DNA from 2 places in the Spinactinospora alkalitolerans genome. Region 2 is predicted to be linked to the other one. Evidence: predicted binding sites of a transcription regulator. Region 2 holds the regulator's gene; the other holds the start of a gene.

Region 1 (9,116 bases), 4.1 Mb from region 2:
GCTTCTCGCGCCGTCCGGTCCGCGGAGCAGGGGCTCACGCGCCGGGCGGCGTGCACCCCGACAGGCTAGCGTCAACCGCGGATGGTGATCGAAAGGCGGCCTGAAACGGTGTGAGCTGCGATGACGCGGGCCTCTTCGGTGCTCACGGCCACCAGGACGAGCGCACCGGACTCCCCGGCGGGGGCTTCCTCCTCGGGGACGGCGATCACCGGCCGGTCGGCCGCAACGACCTCGGCCGGGGCCGTGGCGCCGCCGAACTCCGCGGCGAGGGGGTCGTGCGCGGCGGCCAGGACGTCGATCCTGCTGCCCGGCCGCAGCAGCGCGGCCGCGCCGGGGTCGGCGACCCTGACCGGGGCCGCGACGACGTCGGCGCCGTGGCCGGCGGCGGGCGGGTCGGCGAGGCGGGCGTCGGTGAACACCTCACCGCGGCGGACCGGGGAGCGCAGCGACGCTCCGGTGAGGGCCGTGTCGGGACGCAGCGCACCATCGGGCACGGCGTCCCCGGGCAGCGCGCGCACGGCGGTGTCGCCCTCGCCCAGCGGAGCCAGCGCGGTGAGGTCGCGGGCGGCGACGACGACGTCCACGGTGGGCGCGGTCGGCGGGCGCAGCACGAGCACGATCCCGGCCGCGGCCAGCGCGGCGCAGCAGGCGCCGAGCGTGCGGCGCCATCGGGCGAGGAGCAGTACGGCCCCGCGGCGGCGCGACGGGGTCAACGACATGGCCGGCACCGCCGACCGGGAGGAAGGTCCATGCCCGCACGGTAGGCGAGGCCGGGCCGGCGGGGTCGGCGCCGTCCACAGGCGGGGGCCGAGACGCACGGAAGGCCGGGGCCACCGCATGCGGTGACCCCGGCCGTGGCGCCGTGCGACGGGCCGGATGCCCTTCGGGCGGAGGGCGGTCTCAGGCGACCTTGGTGGCGGCGGAGCCGTCGGAGCCGCCGCTGGAGCCGCCGGATCCGCTCGATGCGGTGGTGGCCTCGGTGCTCTTGCTCTCAGACCCCGAGGCCTTGTCGGCCTTGTCCGAGTCCTTGGAGCCGCCGGAGTTCCCGTTCGGCGTGGAGCCGTTGGAGCTGGAAGCGCTGTCGGTGCGGTAGAAGCCCGAGCCCTTGAACACGATGCCCACGGCGGAATACACCTTGCGCAGCCTGCCCTGGCACTCCTGGCAGGTGGTCAGCGAGTCGTCGCTGAAACTCTGCACGACCTCCAGTTGGGCGCCGCACTCGGTGCACGCGTACTGGTACGTAGGCACGGATCCTCCTTGCTGGCACTCTCGCCCGTCGACTGCTAAATAGTACGCGCTCGGACAGCACGATCGCGACATTGGGGGGTGGGGTGCCGTTCCCGGTGAAGCTGCCGCGGATATAACGCGATCCGGGGCGGAGGTGTTCCGCCGGGCCTAGAACCGGTGCACGCCGCCGCCGGGGGTCACCACCGCGCGCACCGGGAGGTCGTGCGGCTCGGCCGGCACGGAGTCCACCAGTTCCGCGTCGTAGACCACCGCGAAGGTGAGCGCGTGTGCGCCGACCCCGGCCAGCGCGCGGTCGTAGCAGCCGGCGCCCCGGCCCAGCCGCCGGCCGGACCGGTCGACCGCCAGGGCCGGGCAGACGACGGCGGCGCAGCGGCGCACCGCCTCGGCCCCGTAGCGCGGCCCGGTCGGCTCCAGCAGTCCGTGCCCTGCCGGAGCCATGTCGTCGGGGCCGTCGTAGGCGGCCCAGTCCAGCTCGCCGTCCGGCCGGAAGACCGGCAGCAGGACGTAGACGCCGTGCTTCCACAGCCCGGTGACGAGTTTGCGGGTGTCGGGCTCGGTCCCCACCGAGTAGTAGGCGGCCACCGTTCCGCCCATGGTCAACTGCGGCAGGGCGAGCAGGTGATCGCGGATGGCCGACCCGGCCTCGGCCCTGCGTTCGGCCGGCATCTCCCGCCGCCGCGCCAGCATCCGCTCGCGCACGAGCCTCTTGGCCCCGGCGGTGTCCGTGGCACTGTCCATGGCAGAGGAGTCTAGGCAAGGCCGCCGCGGGTTCTACCCCGATCGGCGGTGCGCGGGTGAGAACCGGATTAAGAACGGGTGAAGGCTCGTCGGGAGGTGAACGGGGAATCCCCGCAGAACCTGCGCATACCCGGATCGGAGGTCGCGCGCCTGAGCCGCGATCGGAACCCGGTGGCCTACAGTGCCGACATGGCTGATTCGCACCGTGCTGCAACCCCCGTCACCAAGGCCGTCGTACCGGCCGCAGGCCTGGGCACCCGTTTCCTCCCGGCGACGAAGGCGACTCCGAAGGAGATGCTGCCGATCGTCGACAAACCGGCGATCCAGTACGTCGTGGAGGAGGCCGTCGCGGCCGGGCTCCACGACGTCCTCATGATCACCGGCCGCAGCAAGCGCTCCATCGAGGACCACTTCGACCGCGCCTACGAACTCGAAGAGGCCCTGCGCGCCAAGAACGACACCCAGCGGCTGCACTCGGTGCGCGAGTCCAGCGAGCTCGCCCACGTGCACTACGTCCGCCAGGGCGAGCCGCGCGGCCTCGGCCACGCCGTGCTGTGCGCCGAGGCCCACGTCGGCGACGACCCCTTCGCCGTGCTGCTCGGCGACGACCTCATCGGTGGGCAGGACGCGCTGCTCAAGCGCATGATCGAGGTGCGGGAGACCTACGGCGGCAGCGTCGTCGCGCTCATGGAGGTGGAGCCGGAGCAGGTTTCGCTGTACGGCTGCGCCGCGATCGAGGCCACCGGCGAGGACGACGTCGTGACGGTCACCGACCTGGTCGAGAAGCCGCCGGCCGACCAGGCCCCCAGCCGCTGGGCGATCATCGGCCGCTACGTCTGCGACCCCGCGGTCTTCGGCGTGCTGAGCGAGACGCCTCCCGGCCGCGGCGGCGAGATCCAGTTGACCGACGCGCTGCGCGAGCTCGCCCACCGCAAGCCGGCCGACGGCGGTCCGGTGCACGGCGTGCTGTTCCGCGGCCAGCGCTACGACACCGGCAACAAGGTCGACTACCTTCGCACTGTGGTGGAATTCGCGTGCGACCGCCCGGATCTCGCCAAGGAGTTCCTCCCGTGGCTGCGCGAGTTCGTGGCCGAACGCGGCGAGGGAGCCGCACGTTAGGGGAGGGGGCGCCGATGCCGGCAACGGGAGAGGGAGTGGGATGAAGACCGTCGAACAGCACACCGCCGACATCCTGGAACTGGTCGAGCCGCTCGAACCGATCGAGCTGGGCCTGCTCGGGGCGCACGGCGCGGTGCTCGCGGAGCCCGTCGCCTCCTCGGTGCAGCTGCCAGGGTTCGACAACTCCTCGATGGACGGCTACGCGGTCCGTGCGGTCGACGTCGCCGCGGCCTCCCAGGAGGCGCCGGTGTCGCTGCCGGTCGTCGCCGACATCCCCGCCGGTGACGCCGGAACCGGCGCCATCCCGGTCGGCACGTGCGCGCGCATCATGACCGGCGCCCCGGTCCCCGTCGGGGCCGACGCCGTGGTCCCGGTGGAGTGGACCGACGGGGGAGTGGCCTCCGTGACCGTCCACCGCTCGGTCCGCGAGGGCAACGCGATCCGCAGGGCCGGCGAGGACGTCGACAAGGGCGCGGTGGTGCTGCGCCAGGGGGCGCGCATCGGGGCGGCCGAGATGGCCGTGCTCGCAGCGGTCGGCCGCAGTTCGGTCCGGGTGCACCCGAGGCCGCGCGTCGTCGTGCTGTCCACCGGCGAGGAACTGGTGGAGCCGGGCGACCCGATCGGCCCGGGCCAGATCTGGGAGTCCAACAGCTACATGCTCACCGCGGCCGCGATCGACGCCGGCTGCACCGCCTACCGGCAGGGCTTCATCGGCGACGAGCCGGCCACGGTCCTCGACACGCTCGACGACGTGCTGGCGCAGGCCGACGTCATCGTCACCACGGGCGGCGTCAGCATGGGCGCCTACGACGTGGTCAAGGAGGTGCTGTCGCGCCTGGGCACGGTCCGCTTCGAGAAGGTCGCCATGCAGCCGGGCATGCCGCAGGGGTTCGGCACGATCGGGGAGTCGCGCACTCCCATCGTGACGCTGCCGGGCAACCCGGTCAGCTCCTACGTCTCCTTCCACCTGTTCGTCCTGCCGGCCCTGCGCCGGATGCGCGGCCTGCCCCAGCAGCCGCTGCCCTCGGTGCGCGCCCGCCTGGTCGCGCCGGTCGTCTCCTCGCCGCGGGGCAAGCGCTCCTACCTGCGCGCGGTCCTGGCCTACGACGGGGCCGACGCCGGCCTCGGCTACACCGCGGCGCCCGTCTCCCGGCAGGGGTCCCACCAGCTCTCCGCCCTCGCCGAGACCAACGCCCTGGTCGTGGTCCCCGAGGCGGTCACGGAGCTGCCCGAGGGCAGCCTGGTGGAGGCGGTCAAGCTGCCCGGCGGCTACTAGAACGGACCCTGGGCGCGCGCGTGCCGCGGCGACCGGTCCCTGTAGCCTCCGCCCTTGGAAACCCCGTCCGTGACCACCGAGCAGAAAGTCCGCGCGCTCATGTCCGATTCCCATCCCTCCGGTTTCAGTCACCTCGACCCCTCCGGCGCGGCCCGGATGGTCGACGTCTCGGCCAAGGAGGTCACCGCCCGCACCGCGACCGCGACCGGGCGGGTGCTGCTCTCCCCCGAGGTCGTCGCGGCCCTGCGCGGCGGCGGGGTGCCCAAGGGCGACGCCCTCGCCGTGGCCAGGCTGGCCGGCATCCAAGGGGCCAAGCGCACCCCCGACCTCGTGCCGCTGTGCCACCCGATCGCGGTGCACGGCGTCGACGTCGCCCTGGACGTGCGCGACGACGGGGTGGACATCAGCGCGACCGTGCGCACCGCCGACCGCACCGGCGTCGAGATGGAGGCGCTGACCTGCGTGATGACCGCGGCGCTCGGCCTGATCGACATGGTCAAGGCGATCGACCCCGAAGCCGTCGCGACCGACGTGCGGGTCGAGGAGAAGACCGGCGGCAAGACCGGCCACTGGCGCCGCGCGTCATGACCCCCGAGGAGAGGGAGGGCGACGAGGACGTGCACGCCCCCACCGCGATCGTCATCACCGCCTCCAACCGGGCCTCCTCGGGGGTGTACCCGGACCGTTCCGGACCGGTGCTGGCGGGGCTGCTGGAGGAGGCCGGCTGCGCCGTCGACGGACCGCGGGTGGTGCCCGACGGCGCCCCGGTGGCCGATGCGCTGCGCCGGGCACTGGCCGAGGGCTACGACGCCGCCGTCACCACCGGCGGCACCGGGCTGACCCCCGGCGACGAGACCCCCGAGGCCACCCGTCCGCTGCTGGTCTATGAGATCCCGGGCATCGCCGAGGCGCTGCGCGCGGCCGGCCGGGAGAAGGGGGTGCCCACCGCCGTGCTCTCGCGGGGCCTGGCCGGCGTCGCCGAGCGGGACGGGCACCGCATGCTGGTGGTCAACCTGCCCGGCTCCAGCGGAGGGGTCCGCGACGGCATGGCGGTCCTCGGGCCGATCCTGCGGCACGCGATCGACCAGATGCGCGGCGGGGACCATCCGCGCACCGGCGGCTGACCGAACCCGGACCGCTGCGTTCGCGGGGTGGGATTTCCAGGGCTCGGACCTGCTGTGCCGTCGGCGCTGCGCACACCGCGACAGCCGCCCCCTGTACGAGCGCCATCGTCGGACACCAGTGAGGTTCCTGTTTCCACCGGTCCGAAAAAGGTTATTTTCCTGTCCCTTTTGTCGTGAGATAGAGGACGATCGCCGCGTGTCTCCGGCACGAGGTGGAATACTGATGCCGAGAACTCCGGGCGGCGGCCCGCTGTCCGGTCGCCTCCGCGGAAGGGTCCCGGGGATTCTTCCGCCGGGATGCCCACGGTGGCGGAGGGAAGGCAGTGAACCGGATACGTGGCTGGCCGATCTCCCTTGAGGAGGGGCCGGTCGGGCTTCGGCCCCTGCGGCTGCGCGACGCCGCGGCGATGCGCGACACGCGTGTGCGCAACGCCGACTGGCTGCGCCCCTGGGAGCCCACCCACCCCGAGATGCCGTTGCAGACCACGAACATCGCGCCCTACCTCGCCATGGCCCAGGCGATCCGCAGGGAGGGCCGGCAGGGCGTGGCGATGCCATGGGCGATCACCTACGAGGGGGGATTCGCCGGGCAGTTGACCGTGGGCGCCATCGTCTGGGGATCGGCGCGCTCCGCCCAGATCGGGTACTGGATCGACAAGGAGCGGGCGGGTCTGGGGGTGACCCCCACCGCGGTCGCGCTCGCGGTCGACCACTGCTTCTTCACCGCCGGGCTGCACCGGATCGAGGCCAACATCCGGCCCGAGAACCGGGCCAGCCGGCGGGTGGCCGAGAAGCTCGGGTTCAGGGAGGAGGGCGTCCGCAGGCGCCAACTGCACATCGACGGGGCGTGGCGGGACCACATCTGCTACGCGCTGACGGTGGAGGACGTGCCGCGCGGCCTGCTCCCGCGGTGGCGGGAGCAGCGCCGCGGCCGCGACCTCGGGGGCGGGCCGCCGCGGGGCGGGGCCGGGTCCTCGGGGGCGGCGAGCCCGCCCTCCGAGCTGCCGTGACCGCGACCCGGTCCGGGGCGCCCCTTTGCGGAGAGCGGCCCGATGGCGGGAAAAGGGGTGCCGGGAGGAGCCGTTCGCGGGATAATCGGCACGGCCCGCGCTCGCCGCAAGCAGGCTGAAAGCGGATTGTAACCTTCCGCATTTATGATTTAACGGTCTGTAAAAACCGTTCCTACCTGCATATTTGCCAATGGAGGACCCATCTGAAGAAGAGGACGAACGACGATCTCGCGACACTCCGGCCCGAATACTGCGCATTCCCGGACACCGGGTCGTACGGTGCGGAACGTAGACGCATCGACGGTGCGGGTGACATGTACATACGGCACATGGGGGCAGAGGGCTAATGAGCGGTGCGGCGGGTGCGCGAGACATCAGACCCTAGATTCCGGACAGGCCGCTGCTGAATCGATCTCGTCCATGGGCCCGGTACGAGCCACCGCGCCGCCCGGACGTCTGCGGGTGTCCAACGACCAGCGGCGCGAGGAGGGGCGATGAGTAGCTCTCCTCTGTATGTGGCCATCGTGGTGGTGTGGGCCATCGTGCTGATCCCCATGCTGCTGCGCCGCGACGCCGCCGATCCCGCGCCGAACCCGTTCCGCCGCAGCGCGCCCGGGGACGCCGGCGTCGACGACGCCGATGACGCCCCCGAGTTCGACGACGAGTACGAGCCCGACGAGGACCACGGCGACCCGGACGGGGAGTCCGCCGACGACGTGCGGACCCAGGTGCTCTCCTACGGCTCCGGGCCCGTGCCCGCGGCCCACCGCGCGCTCGCCCGGCACGAGGCGGAGGAGCCGGCCGGTGACGCCGAGGACGCGGCCGAAGCCGCCGCCCCGCGGCCGGAGCCCGCGCCGCCCCCTGCTGGAGCGCCTCCGATGCGGGTCGGCCGCGCCCGGGTCATCGCGCGCCGCCGCCGCCGCACGTCCGGCCTGACCGCCCTGCTCACCGCGACGAGCGTCGCGGTCGCCGCGGGCCTGGGTCCCTGGTGGGTGCTGGTCCCGCCGGCCGTGCTGCTCATGGGCCACCTCGTGCTGCTGCGGGAGGCGGCAAAGGCCGACCAGGAGCGGCGTGCCGCCGAGGCGGAGCACCGCCGCCGCGAGGAGCGCGCCCGCGCCCGCCGCGCCGCGGCCGAGGCCGCCCGTGAGGCCGAGGTCATCGAGCTCACCACCCGGCGCGACCAGGTCTATGACCAGTACGCCGACGCTCATCTGCGCGCCGCGGGCGACTGACCCGACGCGCGAAATGAGTTCCGAGCACTCTTGCGGAGCTGATACGCTTTTAAGCGTCTTACGGGGCTGTAGCGCAGTCCGGTAGCGCACCTCGTTCGCATCGAGGGGGTCAGGGGTTCAAATCCCCTCAGCTCCACCCGAAGGCATGCAGGCCGGGTCAGGAAGTCTTCCTGACCCGGCCTTCTTTTTAGGGCGAATGGGAGAAGATCGGGAGGGTCCCGCATCGGGATCGCCTCGACTCGACTGTGCATGTCTCAAAATAATCTCAATAGTCGTGATTGGCTGCTTCTGAACCTTGTGCGATGAGTGACGGGTAAGTCATCTTGTGACATGGGGATGGACTCGCGCTACGAGCGAAAGGTGCGTTGTGCTCAAGAAGGTGTGTGCCGTAGCGGCCGTCTCGGTCGCTGCACTATTGGGATCGGCACTGCCGGCCGCTGCGGAAGATGCGCTCGAGACCCGGTCAGCGTCATGGACCTGGCAGATGAGTGACAAGGCGGCCGATGCCTCGACCGCTGTCTGGGAGTGGGTCGCCGGCGCCGACGATGACGACGAGGGTCAAGCCCACATGTGGGACTGGCTCCCGTTCTGATGCAGGTGTGAAACCCCGGAGCCCGGTGCGCGGTCAGCGCGCCGGGCTCCGGCCGTTCGGCCGGGCCCCCTCCTGACGCGGCCGCTCCAGCGGCCTGCGCGGCGGCAGGGGGAGCCGGCCGGTGTCCAGGGCGTCCACGAGCGCGGCCGCGCCGCCGCGGGCCGCCGCGCTCAGGCCCAGCGTCGAGACCTCCAGCCGGCAGCCGCCGCGCTCCGGCGCGAGCACGTGGGCGTCGACGGCGGCGGTGCACGGCGGCAGCAGCCACGGCGCCAGCGGAACGAAGTAGCCGCCGAGGATGATCGCCTGCGGGTTGATCAGGTTGACCAGGGTCGCCGCTCCGCGCCCCAGCCAGCTCCCGGCCCGCTCCAGCGCGCGCAGGACGCCCACGTCGCCCGCGTCGGCCCGCTCGACGGTGGCGGCCACGGCCGCGGCCAGGTGCGTGCCCGAGACCGGGGCGGTCGGGGCCAGGTCGGGCACCGTCCGGCGCAGGATGGCGTCGATGCCGGCGACGGCCTCAAGGCAGCCCCGGCGGCCGCACCCGCACAGCGGCCCGCCCCTGCGCAGGGGGATGTGCCCGATCTCGCCGCCGTAGCCGGTGGAGCCGCGCAGCAGCCTGCCGTCCAGGAGCACGCCGGCGCCGATACCGACCTCGCCGGTGATGTAGACCAGGTCGCAGGTGTGGGCGCGGTGCCCGCCGCGGTACTCCGCGACCGCGCCGAGGTTGGCGTCGTTGTCCACCAGCACCGGCATCTCGGGCAGGCCGGCCTCCTCCATCAG
Region 2 (9,116 bases):
CGGATGAATCGTCGGACAGCCGAGCTGAGCGAGAAGAACGGTATGCCCTTTCGTAAACCCGGCGACAAGGGCGCGCGTCCTACCGACGTGACTGAAACCATGGTGGCGGGTGCCTCCGCGGCGACGGTGACGGTCGAGTGGGACGCCGACCAGGCGGTGACGCAGCTTTACGCCGCGCACTACCGGCCCCTGGTGCGGCTCGCCACACTCCTCGTCCGTGACTTCGCGACCGCCGAAGAAGTCGTGCAGGACGCCTTCGTCGCGATGCACGGGGCCTGGCGGCGGCTGAGGGATCCCAACAAGGCGCTCTCCTACCTGCGCCAGTCGGTGGTCAACCGGGCGCGCTCGGTCCTGCGCCACCGCGCCGTGGTGGAGAAGCACGCACCCAAGGCGCTCCCCGACGCCCCCAGCGCCGAGCACGGCGCCCTGGGCGAGCTGGAGCGCGCCGCCGTCATCGAGGCGTTGCGTACACTCCCCACACGACAGCGGGAAGCCATCGTGCTGCGGTACTACGGGGATTTCTCCGAGGCTCAGATCGCCGACGCAATGGGGATCAGCCGCGGCGCAGTCAAGAGCCACACGGCGCGCGGGATCTCCGCGCTCCGCTCGGTTCTGGAGCAGACGACATGACCGAACCATTCGACGACCGCTTCGAGGAACGGCTGCGCGCCGCCATGAGCGCCGAGGCCGACTCGGTGCAGCCGTCGCCCGACGCGCTGGACCGCATCCGCACGCGCACGGAGCGCAACCGGATGCCCTGGTTCGGGTTGACCTGGCTGCGTCCCGCCGTCGCCGTCGCGGCGGCGGCGCTGATCGTCGGCTCCGTCCTGCTGGGCACCCCGCAGATCCGCGACCAGGTGCTGCCCGACTCCATGACCGCCGCGTCGGAGTCGCAGGAGACCGGATCCAACGGCGACCACGCCGACGACACCTTCGACGGTCCCGTCGCCCCGGAGACCGAGACCGACCAGGAGCGGGACCGGCCGAGCCGGGAGGGCGCCCAATCCCCCTCCCCCGAGCCCGGCCCCAGCGGTTCCGACGATGCCGCGGGCATGACGACGGCGTGCACGCCCCCGCAGCAGGACCCGACGCCGGGCGAAGCCCGGACCCTCGAGGAGTCCGAGGAGGAGGCCGCCCCCGCGGAGTCGTGCGCGCCCTCGCCCGATCCGACCGATCCGGGAGCCCCGTCCCCCGGCGACGACGACCAGACCGGCGACGGGGACGACGGCGGCCGCGGCGACGGGGACGGCGACGACTCCGCCCCGGACCCGGAGGACACCCCCGAACCCGAGCCCGAGCCCACGGACGGCGGCGAGGAGCAGCCCTCGACGAGCGACCAGACGCAGTAGGGCCCGAGCGGCGCGGCGCCTTCGTCGGTGATGGCGGACGGGGCGCGGCGGCTACCAGCGTCCGCAGCGGGCCTGCAGGACGGCCAGGGCCGCGACGCCCGCCGTGGAGGTGCGCAGCACGGTCGGCCCGAGCAGCGCCCGGACCGCGCCGGCCGCGTCGAACGCCGCGAGTTCGGCGTCGGTGAAGCCGCCCTCGGGCCCGACGACCACGACGATCCCGCCCTCGGTCCGCGCCGGATCGGCCGGCAGCGCGACGCCGGACAGCCGCTCGGCGGCCTCCTCGTGCAGCACGATCCCCAGCGCCGCGGCGGACAGCAGCTCCGCGACGGCGGGTGTGCCGGCGAGCTCGGCGACCTCGGGCACCCGGCTGCGCCGGGCCTGCTTGGCCGCCTCGCGCGCCGTCGCCCGCCACTTGCGCAGCGATTTGGCGGCCCGTTCCGGCCTCCACCGGGTGACGCAGCGATCGGCCGCCCACGGCACGACCGCGTCCACCCCGGCCTCGGTCATGACCTCCACGGCCAGCTCGCCGCGGTCGCCCTTGGGCAGCGCCTGCACGACGGTGATGCGCGGCGCTGGCGCCGGCTCGCTGTGCCGCTCCTGGACCGCGCAGACCACGGTGTCCCTGCCCACCTCGGTGACGACACACCGGGCGCGGGTCCCCGCGCCGTCGGCCAGGTGCACGACCTCGCCCTCGGTGAGTCTGCGGACCGTCGCGGCGTGACGCCCTTCAGGCCCGGAGAGCACCACCCGGTCGGAGTCGAGCTGCCCCGGCTCGGCCAGGAAGACCGGGGGCGTCACGGGAGCCGGACCGCTGCGGGACCGGCTCCGGCATCGGCGGAGCGCGGGAACGGCGAGACCCGGGTCACGGGACCCCTTTCATGGCGAAGGCCGGGCCCCGCCCGCGGGGCGGGACCCGGCCGCGGTGGACGGCGTGGTCAGCGGGTGCTGTTGAAGGCGCCGCGCAGCCGGGAGAAGAAGTTGCCGTGCCCCGGGCTGAACCTGCCCGGAGGGTGGTCCTCCCCGCGCAGCTCCGCGAACTTGCGCAGCAGGGCCTCCTGCTCCTCGTCGAGCTTGCCCGGCGTTTCGACCGTGACGTGGATCATCAGGTCGCCGCGGCCCGGCTCGTTGAGGTGCCGGCTGCCCCGGCCGTCGAGGGTGATGACGTGCCCGGAGTTGGTCCCCGGCCGCAGGTCGACCTCCTCGTTGCCGTCGAGCGTCTCGATGGTCAGCGAGGCGCCCAGCGCGGCGGCCGTCATCGGCACGGTGACGGTGCAGTGCAGGTCGTCGCCGCGGCGCTCGAAGATCGGGTGCGGGCGCTGCACGATCTCCAGGAAGATGTCGCCGCGCGGCCCGCCGTTCGGACCGACCTCGCCTTCGCCGGCGAGCTGGATCTGGGTGCCGTCCTCGACACCGGCCGGAATCTGGACCTTGCGGGTGACCTTCTCGCGCACGCGGCCCTCGCCGGCGCAGTCCGGGCAGGGATTCCTGATGACGCTGCCCTGGCCGGCGCACTGCGGGCAGGGGCGGGTCGTCATGACCTGCCCCAGGAAGGAGCGCGTGACCTGGGAGACCTCACCGCGGCCCGCGCACATGTCGCAGGTCTCGCGGTGGCTGCCCTTGGCCGTGCCCTCGCCCTGGCAGGTGTCGCACAGCACGGCGGTGGGGAACGTCACGTCCTTGGTGACGCCGAACGCGGTCTCGGAGAGGTCCATTTCGATGCGGACCTTGATGCTGCGTCCCCGGCGGACCCGGTCGCGCGGGCCGCGCCCGCCGCCCGGCTGGCCGCCGCCGAAGAAGGCGTTCATGATGTCGTCGAACGGGAAGCCCGCACCGCCGAATCCGCCCGCACCGCCGGCACCGCCGCCACCGGGCGCGAACGGGTCGGCGCCCATGTCGAACATCCGGCGCTTCTCCGCGTCGGAGAGGACCTCGTAGGCCTGGGTGACCTCTTTGAAGCGCTCCTGCGTGACAGGATCGGGGTTGATGTCCGGATGCAGTTCTCGCGCGAGCCGGCGGTATGCCTTCTTGATCTCGTCCTGGGTCGCTTCGCGGCGAACCCCGAGGATCTCGTAATAATCTCTGGCCACTTACTGCCCCGCCAAGATTTGACCGACGTATCTTGCCACTGCGCGTACCGCTCCCATCGTTCCTGGGTAGTCCATTCGGGTCGGGCCGACCACCCCGAGTTTGGCCAGCGACTGGTCGCCGATTCCGTAACCGGCGGACACGATCGAGGTGGTGTGCAGCCCCTCGTGAGAGTTCTCCGCGCCGATGCGCACCGTGAGCATAGAGGGGTCGCCCACCTCCCCCAGCAAACGGATGAGGACGACGTTTTCTTCCAAGGCCTCCAGTACGCCACGCAGGCTAGCGGAGAATCCCATCGCGGCGAGATTCGCGGTGCCGCCGAGGACGACCTTCTCCTCGTGCTTCTCCACGAGGCTCTCCAGCAGCACCGAGAGCACCGAGGCCGCCATCGGGCGCTCCTGGACGGGCAGCAGGAGCGGCACGCCCGACACCGCCCTGGGGACGTCGTTGAGCCACTTGCCGACGAGCGCCTGGTTCAGCACAGTGCGCAGGTTCTCGACGGAGGACTCGGTGACCTGCTCCATGCCGTCGATGACCCGCTGCTCCACGCGGCCGGTGTCGGTGATCAGGACCATCATCACGCGCTGCGGGCCCAGCGGCACGAGTTCGACGTGCTGGACCGACGACCGCGTGAGCGAGGGGTACTGCACGATGGCGACCTGGCGCGTCAGCTGGGCCAGCAGCCGCACGGTGCGGGCCACGATCTCGTCGAGGTCGACCGCCCCGGACAGGAACGTCTCGATCGCGCGGCGCTCCGCCACCGACAGCGGCTTGACCGTGGACAGCCGGTCGACGAACAGGCGGTAGCCCTTGTCGGTGGGGACCCGGCCGGCGCTGGTGTGCGGCTGGGCGATGTAGCCCTCCTCTTCGAGGGCGACCATGTCGTTGCGGATCGTCGCCGGCGAGACACCGAGACTGTGCCGGTCGACCAGCGTCTTGGATCCCACGGGCTCGTTCGTGGACACGTAGTCCTCGACGATGGCACGCAGCACCGCCAGTTTCCGGTCGTCGAGCACGCGCTCACCTCCTGGCACTCCGTGGTCTTAAGTGCTAATTCTATGTCGCCCCGCCAAGTCGGCCCCCAACCGGTGAACGACGTGCGGCGGGTGTCCGCCGAGATCACGGGCGAGTCCGCCGCCCGGCCACCCCGCCGGCGGTCGGCCGATCCTCTCATGTCCGGGTCACAACGCGAGGTCGGAGCGGTCGCCGGCGCCCGGAGCGCCTTCGGCGACACGCCGACGGCCGATCCGGGACGCGACCCCGGCGCACCGCTACAATCCGGGCCCGTGCGCACCAACTCCGGCAAGAGATACGACGAGGACGTGCTCGCGGGCGACTGGCGCCGCCCCCGCAAGGGGCAGGTCCCGACGGTCCCCGCCGAGCACGGGCTCGTCCTGGAGTCCGCGGACGAGGGGTTCTGCGGCGCGGTCGTCACCTGGGACCGCAGCACCGTCACGCTGGAGGACCGCAAGGGCCGGCGCCGGGTGTTCGACCTCGCCCCGGCGGCCTTCCTCGTCGACGGCGCGCCCGTCACCGTCGTGCGCCCCGCGGCGGCACCGGCCACCGGGCGGCCGCGCAGCGCCTCCGGTTCCATCGCGGTACGGGATCTGCGGTCCCGGGTCGCCAGGGAGAGCCGGATCTACGTCGAGGGCGTGCACGACGCCGAGCTCGTGGAGCGGGTCTGGGGGCACGACCTGCGCGTGGAGGGCGTGGTCGTGGAGTACCTGGAGGGCGTCGACCACCTCCCCGAGGTCGTCGAGGAATTCGGTCCCGGGCCGGAGCGGCGGCTCGGCGTGCTGGTGGACCACCTCGTGCCCGGGTCCAAGGAGAGCCGGATCGCCGAGCGCGCGGCCTCCCCGCACGTGCTCGTCGTCGGCCACCCGTTCGTCGACGTGTGGGCCGCGGTGAAGCCCTCGGCCGTCGGCATCGCCTCGTGGCCGGAGGTGCCGCGGGGAGTGCCGTGGAAGGAGGGCGTGCTCGACGCCCTCGGCTGGCGGATGGAGCCGGGCGACGCCTGGCGGCGCATCCTGGACTCGGTCCGGACCTACGCGGATCTGGAACCGGAGCTCCTGGGGCGCGTCGAAGAACTGATCGACTTCGTCACCGTCCCGCAGCCGGCCGGGGACTAGGCTCAGGGGCAGGACCGCGCAGTGACCGCGCCCGACGTTGCCAGGAAGGCCCGGCGCGGATGTCCGGCCCATCGCAATCGGCACACAGCCAGAGGAAACCATGAGCGAGACACCGCCCAACCACCCTCCGCCCCAGGACCCGTCCTCGGACGGTCGGCCAGGGTACGGCCAGGCGCCCTCGGACGGTCGGCCGGACCACGGGCAGGCGGACACCGGCGGACAGCCCGGCCCGGGTCGATCGCCGTCCGGGGGCCAGCCCGCGTACGGCGATCAGCCCGGCTACGGGGAGCAGCCCCAGCAGCCCGGCTACGCCCACCCCTCGGGCGACCAGCAGCCTTACGGCGGGCAGGGCTACGGCCAGCAGGCTTACGGCCAACAGCCGGGCTACACCCAGCCCTCGGGCGAGCAGCAGCCCCACCCCCAGCAGCCTTACGGACAGCCTCAGGGCTCCTCCGGCGGTCAGCCGACCTACGGCGCCCACCCCGGATACGCCCAGCAGCCCCAGCAGGGATACGGCCAACAGCCCGGCTACGCCCACCCCTCCGGTGACCAGCAGCCTTACGGCGGGCAGGGCTACGGCCAGCAGGCTTACGGCCAACAGCCGGGCTACACCCAGCCCTCGGGCGAGCAGCAGCCCCACCCCCAGCAGCCTTACGGACAGCCTCAGGGCTCCTCCGGCGGTCAGCCGACCTACGGCGCCCACCCCGGATACGCCCAGCAGCCCCAGCAGGGATACGGCCAACAGCCCGGCTACGCCCACCCCTCGGGCGACCAGCAGCCCTACAGTCAGCAGGCTTACGGCCAGCAGCCCGGATACGCCCAGCCCAGCGGCGCCCACCCCGGATACGCCCAGCAGCCCCAGCAGGGATACGGCCAACAGCCCGGCTACGCCCACCCCTCGGGCGACCAGCAGCCTTACGGCGGGCAGGGCTACGGCCAGCAGGCTTACGGCCAACAGCCGGGCTACGCCCAGCCCTCGGGCGAGCAGCAGCCCTATGCCCAGCCGCAGCCCGGCTACGCCGACCAGCCCCAGGCTCCCGGCCACCCCGGCGCCGAACAGCAGCCCTACGGCCAACAGGGGTACGCCCACCAGCCGGGCTACACCCAGCAGGGAGCGCCCGTCGGCCACCCGGGCCAGGCCCAGGGGTCCCCCGGCGGCTCCGACGACACCACGTGGTCGATGATCGCCCACCTGGCCGGCGTCATCATGGCGTGCGCCGGCTGGCTGCCCGCACTGATCGTCTACCTGGTCAAGAAGGAGCGGTCCCCCTACGTGCGGCACCACGCCTCCGAGGCGCTCAACTTCCAGTTGACGCTGCTGATCCCCTACATCATCAGTTGGGTGGTCTTCATCGCGCTGGGCGTGTTCGCACCGGACCTGTCGCGGATCGGCTCGGGTCTGATCAGCGTCGTGTGGCTGGCCTCCATCGTCTTCGGCGTCCTCGCCGCCGTCAACGTCAGCAAGGGCGGCTGGTACCGCTACCCGGTGGCGATCCGGATGGTCAAGTAGTCGGACCGATCATGGAACCCCGGCGCCGGTGGGCCCGTCAGAGGAACGGGACGGGTCCGCCGGCGCTGTCGCGCGGCGACCGGCGCGGGTAGGTTGGGGACATCGGCACGTCGCCGCATGGCCGCGCGGATCCGGCCGGACCACCGGACGTCGCCGACCGCACACATCCGTACCGGCCGTGCGGGCAGGAAGTCGAGGAGATCATGAGCAACCCCTATCCCAATCCGCCCTATGACGGGCAGGACGGCCAGAGCGGCTACCCCGGCGGCTACGGCCCCGCGCCGGGCGCCGGCCCCTACAGCGGCGGGCAGCCGGGCTACGGGCAGCAGCCCCCGAACACGCAGCAGCCCGGGTACGGTCAGTTCGGCTACGGGCAGCAGCCCGGCCCCTCCGGCGACGACAACACCTTCGCGCTGCTGTCCCACCTGGGCGGGCTCCTCCTGGGGTTCGTCGCGCCACTGGTGGTCTTCCTGATCAAGAAGGACGAGTCGCCCTACGTCCGGCACCACGCGGTCGAGGCGCTGAACTTCCAGATCACGATGTGCATCGGCTACGTCGTCTCCGGCGTCCTGTCGATCGTGCTGATCGGGCTCCTGCTGCTCCCGATCGTCTTCATCGTGTCCCTGGTCTTCTCGATCATGGCGACCATGGCGGCCAACCGGGGCGAGTGGTACTCCTACCCGTTCAACATCCGCATGGTGAAGTAGCCGCCCGGCTCAGCTCAGGTCGCGCACGACCGCGTCGGCGAGCAGCCTGCCCCGCCGGGTGAGGACCGCCAGCCCTCGCGCGTGCGCGTCCGGGTCCAGCAGCCCGTCGGCGACGGCCCGGGCGGCGGCGGCCCGCCCGGATCCGTCGAGCAGGTCCAGCGGGCACCCGTCGGCGATACGCAGTTCCAGCATGATCCGCTCGAACCGGCGGTCCTCGTCGTCCAGCACCTCCCGGGCCTGCCCGGGCGCGCGCCCGTCGGCGAGCCGGGCGGCGTAGGCCGCCGGATGCTTGACGTTCCACCAGCGGGTGCCGCCGACGTGGCTGTGCGCGCCGGGGCCCACGCCCCACCAGTCGCCGCCGGTCCAGTAGAGCAGGTTGTGCCGGCTGCGGCCGGTCTCGTCGGCCGCCCAGTTCGAGACCTCGTACCAGTGCAGGCCCGCGGCCGTCAGCAGGTCGTCGGCCATCAGATAGCGGTCGGCCATGGCGTCGTCGTCGGGCGGGGCCAGCTCGCCGCGCCGAACCCGCGCCGCGAGCCGGGTGCCCTCCTCCACGATCAGGGAGTAGGCCGAGACGTGGTCGGGTCCCGCGGCGATCGCCGCCTGCAGGGATTCCTTCCAGTCGGCGTCGCTCTCCCCCGGCGTGCCGTAGATGAGGTCGAGGTTGACGTGGTCGAAGCCCGCCTCCCGGGCCCAGGCGACGCAGTCCTGCGGCCGCCCCGGCGTGTGGGCGCGGTCCAGGACCGAGAGCACGTGCGGCCGCGCGCTCTGCATCCCGAAGGAGACCCGGGTGAATCCGGCATCGCGCAACCGCAGGAGGTAGTCGCGGTCGACGGTTTCGGGGTTGGCCTCGGTCGTGACCTCGGCTCCGGGCTCCAGGCCGAACTCCGCGTCGATCGCCGAGAGGACGCGGCCCAGGTCCTGCGGGCTCAGCAGGGTCGGCGTGCCGCCGCCGACGAACACGGTGCGCACCGGCGCGTCCGCGGGGCCCAGCACCCGGCGGGCCAGCCCGATCTCGGCGGCGGCGAGGTCGGTGTAGGTCTCGCGGGAAGCGGTGGCGCCGCCGTCGCGGGAGCGCAGTTCCTCGGCGGTGTAGGTGTTGAAGTCGCAGTAGCCGCAGCGGGTGACGCAGAACGGCACGTGCACGTACACCCCTAACGGCCGCGCGCCCACCCCGGCCAGCGAACCGGCGGGCAGCGAGCCGTCGTCGGGCACGGGCTCCCCGCCCAAGGGGACAGAAGGCATGTTCCCAGTGTCGGTCATGGCGGGCACCCGATGGGACGTCCCCGACCGGGGACGGAGTCGCTGCATGGTGCCTCCGCCGACGGTGCCGCTGCTG

Evidence for each region. Region 2 encodes HrcA, which represses chaperone genes, less so after heat shock. Its sites were predicted from a motif close to TTGGCACTCTCNNNNNGAGAGTGCCAA; they were not measured.
Region 1: the regulator HrcA is predicted to act here: its motif matches at 1,261-1,287, upstream of HDA32_RS03000 (FmdB family zinc ribbon protein).

The regions. Positions count from the first base shown of each region.
Region 1 covers NZ_JACCCC010000001.1:613,589-622,704, forward strand. The annotation lists gene HDA32_RS02995 (SAF domain-containing protein) at 72-719, opposite strand; gene HDA32_RS03000 (FmdB family zinc ribbon protein) at 901-1,248, opposite strand; gene HDA32_RS03005 (5-formyltetrahydrofolate cyclo-ligase) at 1,396-1,986, opposite strand; gene galU (UTP--glucose-1-phosphate uridylyltransferase GalU) at 2,176-3,105, shown strand; gene glp (molybdotransferase-like divisome protein Glp) at 3,146-4,381, shown strand; gene moaC (cyclic pyranopterin monophosphate synthase MoaC) at 4,481-4,969, shown strand; gene HDA32_RS03025 (MogA/MoaB family molybdenum cofactor biosynthesis protein) at 4,966-5,505, shown strand; gene HDA32_RS03030 (GNAT family N-acetyltransferase) at 5,829-6,515, shown strand; gene sepX (divisome protein SepX/GlpR) at 7,010-7,747, shown strand; tRNA gene HDA32_RS03040 (tRNA-Ala) at 7,810-7,883, shown strand; gene HDA32_RS03045 (ROK family transcriptional regulator) at 8,373-9,116, opposite strand, start outside.
Region 2 covers NZ_JACCCC010000001.1:4,676,219-4,685,334, forward strand. The annotation lists gene HDA32_RS20740 (SigE family RNA polymerase sigma factor) at 100-630, shown strand; gene HDA32_RS20745 (hypothetical protein) at 627-1,349, shown strand; gene HDA32_RS20750 (16S rRNA (uracil(1498)-N(3))-methyltransferase) at 1,401-2,147, opposite strand; gene dnaJ (molecular chaperone DnaJ) at 2,285-3,436, opposite strand; gene hrcA (heat-inducible transcriptional repressor HrcA) at 3,437-4,450, opposite strand; gene HDA32_RS20765 (DUF3097 domain-containing protein) at 4,757-5,563, shown strand; gene HDA32_RS31510 (magnetosome magnetite crystal formation protein family) at 5,664-7,073, shown strand; gene HDA32_RS20780 (magnetosome magnetite crystal formation protein family) at 7,277-7,780, shown strand; gene hemW (radical SAM family heme chaperone HemW) at 7,790-9,022, opposite strand.